2 regions of the Virgibacillus sp. JSM 102003 genome follow, and region 1 is predicted to be linked to the other one. Evidence: a T-box and tRNA genes for the amino acid it is inferred to sense, from the RefSeq annotation. Region 1 holds a T-box; the other holds one or more tRNA genes.
What was found. The T-box of region 1 lies ahead of thrS (threonine--tRNA ligase). A T-box ahead of a tRNA ligase gene usually reads a tRNA of that ligase, here a tRNA-Thr.

Region 1 (2,873 bases):
TGGAGTCATTATTTATAGCTAACATTAAGAACACTGAAACAGTTCATTATGATTCAATTGTAAAGTTTCAATTGAAGGTATTTAAAGACCAGCTTATTAATTTTGTCGGGCTGGCAATTGATGAATTTAAACGAGAGGAGGAACATCAGGCGTTTGTTGATATGCTCCGGGAATACGTTGTTAAAAGGGAGCCGTCTTACAATACCATCCATATACTGCAAGGAGAGCAATTTTCTTTTTATAAACCGAGTGGGAAGCGATTTACGAAGCTTGAACTGAGAATGCTCATGCAAAAAGAGCCACTCTATATTGTAGGATTGGATGCTGACGAGTTGAATTTAGCGCCATTAATTGCGATGGCACCAGAAAAAATAAAAATTTATGGTGACCATCCTTCTGAACCAAAAACATTAACTGTAATCAACGTCTTTCAGGAAAGGGTTGAATTTCAGCCTGTCAGCAGCTTTCCATTCCCATATTATTTAAAAAAATAATTATTAAAGCTTGATTTTATTGTCAACAGAAGCTATAATACGATTTATATATAATTTTAACGAATTTAAAAGTAATGATAAGGACAAAATCATTTGGTTTTTGGATAGATAAGAGAAGGAAGTCGTTGGCTGAAAACTTCCATAGCCATGCAAATGATTACCACCTTTAAACTCTGCTATTGAACAGAAGTAAATAGCAGCGTAGAGTCTGCGTTAAAGATTTATGAGCCGCAAACGACTGCGGGAAATAGGGTGGAACCACGATGTTACCAACGCTCGTCCCTTTGCTTAAATGCAGAGGGATGGGTGTTTTTAATTTTGGCTGTTTTCTAGTTGTTTGTTGTTAGTATCGAACTGTGTAGCTAAGAGAGCAAAGCCATATTAGAAAATATTCAAATAGAATACATACAAGGAGTGTTACTAATGGCTGAAATAACGATAACTTTCCCAGATGGAGCAAACAAACAATTTCCCATAGGTACAACTGGCGAACAGATTGCGAGTTCTATTTCGTCGGGACTAAAAAAACAAGCACTGGCGATTAAACTGGATGGAGAATTATATGATTTAAGGCGTCAACTCCAACAAGGTGGTGCAATCGAGATCGTTACATACAAGAGTGACGATGGAATTGACATTATGCGCCACTCAACAGCACATTTATTGGCCCAAGCTGTTACAAGGTTATATGATAATGTCAATTTCGGGGTAGGTCCTGTAATTGAAGAAGGATTTTATTATGATATGGATATGGAACATACGTTAACACCTGAGGATCTTCCCAAGATTGAAAAGGAAATGAATCGAATTATTGAGGAAAACCTGGAGATAGAACGAGTCGAGGTTTCACGGAATGAAGCAAAGCGTATGTTTAAGGAAATTGGCGACGACCTTAAGCTTGAGTTGATTGATGCTATTCCAGAGGATGAACAAGTTACAATATATAAGCAGGGGGAATTTTTTGATTTATGCCGCGGAATTCATGTTCCTTCAACAAGTAAGATCAAAGCATTCAAACTGTTGAATATCTCTGGAGCATATTGGCGTGGTGACAGCGATAACCAGCAGCTGCAGCGCATTTATGGAACAGCTTTCCAAAAGCAAGGACAGCTTGATGAACATTTACGCATTCTCAAAGAAAGAAAAGAACGTGACCATCGTAAACTTGGAAAAGAATTGGAAATCTTTACGGTCTCACAAAAAGTTGGACAGGGGCTGCCATTATGGCTGCCAAAAGGAGCAACAATCCGCCGTACCATTGAGCGCTATATTGTAGACTTAGAAGAGCGTTTAGGCTATGACCACGTGTATACTCCTGTGCTTGGAAGTGTTGATTTATATAAAACAAGTGGACACTGGGATCACTATCAGGATGACATGTTTCCAACAATGGAAATGGATAATGAAGATTTAGTACTTCGTCCAATGAACTGTCCGCATCATATGATGGTTTATAAAAACCAATTATACAGCTACCGTAATCTGCCAGTCAGAATTGCTGAACTGGGTACAATGCATCGTCATGAAATGTCTGGTGCTTTGGCAGGGCTACAGCGTGTTCGTGCTATGACACTTAACGATGCACATATCTTTGCCCGTCCAGATCAGTTAAAAGCAGAATTTATTCGTGTTGTTGAACTAGTGCAAAAAGTATATGAGGATTTTGGAATCAACGATTATTATTTCCGCCTTTCTTATCGTGATCCAGAAGATAAGGAAAAGTACATTGATAATGATGAAATGTGGGAGAAAGCACAGGCTATGCTTAAAGAAACCATGGAAGAAATGAAGGTTGATTATGTAGAAGCTGAAGGCGAAGCTGCATTCTATGGTCCGAAGCTTGATGTCCAAGTGAAAACGGCTTTAGGTAAAGACGAAACGCTGTCCACTGTTCAGCTTGATTATCAGTTGCCTGAACGATTCGATTTGACGTATATAGGTGAGGATGGTAATGAACATCGACCAGTGGTTATACACCGTGGTGTTGTATCAACAATGGAAAGATTTGTTGCTTTCCTCATAGAAGAATATAAAGGAGCGTTTCCAACTTGGCTGGCACCAGTACAAGTGAAAGTTATTCCGGTGTCACCTCAAGTCCACATGGATTACGCAAAAAAAGTGGAAGAAAAATTAAGATTCCAAGGTATTCGGGTTGCAGTGGATGAACGCGATGAAAAGATTGGCTACAAAATAAGGGAAGCACAAACACAAAAAGTCCCATTTGCTTTAGTTCTGGGAGATAATGAAATTGAAGAGAATACAGTAAATTTCCGCCGTTATGGTGAGAAAGAGTCTGAGACAATTGCTTACGATAAGTTTGAGAAATTAATCACAGATGAAGTATCAACCAGGGAATTACGCAGAAAATAAAGTTTATAT
Region 2 (2,873 bases), on a different contig from region 1:
CTTTTTGATCAAGAAACATAATATGAAAATCTGGCAATCTTTGTATACCTCATTACCGGTCATTGTAATTGTTTGGGTAGTAGCTATTATGTATTCCTAACTATAAATCAACACGCAACTAGGATAGTTAGTTGCGTGTTGATTTTTCACGCTTAAGTAATTTATAAATCTGTAGCTGAACAAAGAAGGCAATAAATGCTAACACACAAAGGTTAATATAATACCAAATACCACTTCCAAGCATATCAAGTGGTGTGCTGGCTGTAGGTGTATGGGAAAGATACAGGTAATTGGAATTCAAAAATGGGTTAATAAAGAAACCAATTATAATAGCATACAGTAATAGGTATCCATAGACTTCAAGTAGTGATTTAAAATTAATCTTTAAGGAACTGGTTGCTACAAGAAAAATACTTGTCCATGATATGGCAGTATGATGGACAAAAAACTTCCAAAAGCGATAGTGCGGAAAGTCATACGGCAACTCTGGAGTAACTAATGCCAGGAAAGCTGGGATAAGACCAATAAAAAAAGTGACTTGTATAAGCTTCCTGTTGTGAGTAACTAACGCAATTGCTCCTGTTATACCTGCAACTCCGCAAAGATGTAATGGTGTGTGTTCCTGTAAGCTCCATATTCCAGTTAATGCTGTCCATGTTTGATAGGATACTTCTGAAAAAATTAACAGAATAAATAAGAACCAACGAATTGTATTGTATAAATATGTATTAGATAAGATCTTTTTAAGAAATATTATAAATAGCATTATTCCTAATAAATATATAAGCAGCATAACAATGTGACTAATGCCAAATGTAATAAATGGCTCGCCACCCAAACTTAACCAGTTCCCCATATAATCCCCCCATATTGTTTAGAAAACTTGGCTTATCGCCAAGGCTTAATATAGATAAGCCTTCGTTGCACTTATGCAGTGAGAAAGGATTTATACTTTCTCAACTGCTAAAATCATGGCCTAATTCCCATTATATTGGTATCAAAAGTATTTGAAAATAAAGAATTCCTTTTTCCCCTTTACAAAGATGCTTAATCTGTATATAATAAAATTCGTCAGTTTATGACAATCCTTTTTGGAAATCAGAAATAATAAATGTTTTCTTACTGCATAAGTGCATCTAAAATGTGTAATAACTTTATTACATAAACCATTGTAAGGCCCGTTGGTCAAGTGGTTAAGACACCGCTCTTTCACGGCGGTAACACGGGTTCGAATCCCGTACGGGTCACCATTTTATTCTTTTAATAGTCAGCACCCCAAGATATTACATAGGAGGATTAGCTCAGCTGGGAGAGCACCTGCCTTACAAGCAGGGGGTCGCAGGTTCGAGCCCTGCATCCTCCACCATTTATATGCCGGTCTAGCTCAATTGGCAGAGCAAGCCGTTAGCTTCACCGAGTAATCTACCATGTGCAGGTTTGCGAGGAGTGCGGCATCGCCGAAAAGACATGCAACACGACGAGCACACAAACTGAAAAGCACATCAAGACAATTAACACTATCTAAATATATGCCGGTCTAGCTCAATTGGCAGAGCAACTGACTTGTAATCAGTAGGTTGGGGGTTCAATTCCTCTGGCCGGCACCATTTTTTTATGTATAATTTATAGAAATGTAGTTAAAATATGGAGGGGTAGCGAAGTGGCTAAACGCGGCGGACTGTAAATCCGCTCCCTCAGGGTTCGGGAGTTCGAATCTCTCCCCCTCCACCATAATATACTTAATTAATTGGGCTATAGCCAAGCGGTAAGGCATCGGGTTTTGATCCCGTGATCCTAGGTTCGAATCCTGGTAGCCCAGCCTTTTTTTATTTTATGAGGTATTTCGGGAAACATTCCTTATATGAGCCATTAGCTCAGCTGGCAGAGCATCTGACTTTTAATCAGAGGGTCGGAGGTTCGAATCCTCCATGGCTCATCAATTTATATGAAAAAACACTAGCGTAAATACATAACACATATTATAATAGCAGATAAACAAGGTCGTTATGATTACCAACAACCTTGTTTATTTGCATTTTGTACTGTTTTTTTACATAATAGATACAGTAATTTAATCATTAATAAAAAAATGAACAATTTGACATATATAAATTATGCTAGTTAAAAGGATGAGATGGTATGAAAACTTCTAGATTCCCTGGTTTTTACAATATGACTGTTGAGGAACGCAGACAGTTGTTGACTACGATGGACACGTTCACTGATGAAGAAAAAGATTATTTGTTTTCAAACGAACCTCTTCCAACTGACACGGCGGATAAAATGATAGAAAACGTAGTCGGGACTTTTCCGCTTCCATTAGGATTAGGATTGAATTTTTTAATTAATGGGAAAGAATATGTAATACCAATGGCAATTGAAGAACCATCTGTTGTTGCTTCAGCAAGCTACATTGCAAAAACTGTCAGAAATGCTGGCGGGTTTACTACAGAGGCGACAGATCGCGTTATGATTGGTCAAATTCAAGTGGTAGGCTGTCCGGATTTTAAAGCAGCGAAAGAGGCTGTTTTAAAGGAAAAAGATGCATTGATTGCTGATGCTAATGCCGCATACCCCAGTTTAGTAGCTAGGGGGGGTGGTGCAGAAGATCTAGAAGTTAGAGTATTAAATGAAGAGTCAGACTCAAAATATGGTCAAATGCTTATTCTTCACGTTTATATAAATACTTGTGACGCAATGGGGGCAAATATCATTAACACAATGGTTGAGTCACTTGCTCCGACAGTTGAGACTATTACGGAAGGGAAAGTATATTTACGGATCCTTTCTAATTATCCAGATCGTTGTCTTGCACGTGCGCGTTGCGTTATTCCACCTGAATTATTACAGACAGGCAGTTACACTGGTGAAGA

Region 2: it has a tRNA-Thr gene. The T-box ahead of thrS (threonine--tRNA ligase) is inferred to sense a tRNA for this amino acid. The anticodon was not compared.

What each region holds. Positions count from the first base shown of each region.
Region 1 is NZ_JBHFQH010000001.1:347,691-350,563, reverse strand. It holds gene ytxC (putative sporulation protein YtxC) at 1-494, shown strand, start outside; T-box leader at 560-781, shown strand; gene thrS (threonine--tRNA ligase) at 918-2,864, shown strand.
Region 2 is NZ_JBHFQH010000028.1:11,596-14,468, reverse strand. It holds gene ACE1TG_RS19525 (hypothetical protein) at 1-100, shown strand, start outside; gene ACE1TG_RS19520 (YwaF family protein) at 128-856, opposite strand; tRNA gene ACE1TG_RS19515 (tRNA-Glu) at 1,176-1,250, shown strand; tRNA gene ACE1TG_RS19510 (tRNA-Val) at 1,291-1,366, shown strand; tRNA gene ACE1TG_RS19505 (tRNA-Thr) at 1,532-1,607, shown strand; tRNA gene ACE1TG_RS19500 (tRNA-Tyr) at 1,647-1,731, shown strand; tRNA gene ACE1TG_RS19495 (tRNA-Gln) at 1,749-1,819, shown strand; tRNA gene ACE1TG_RS19490 (tRNA-Lys) at 1,864-1,936, shown strand; gene ACE1TG_RS19485 (hydroxymethylglutaryl-CoA reductase, degradative) at 2,140-2,873, shown strand, end outside.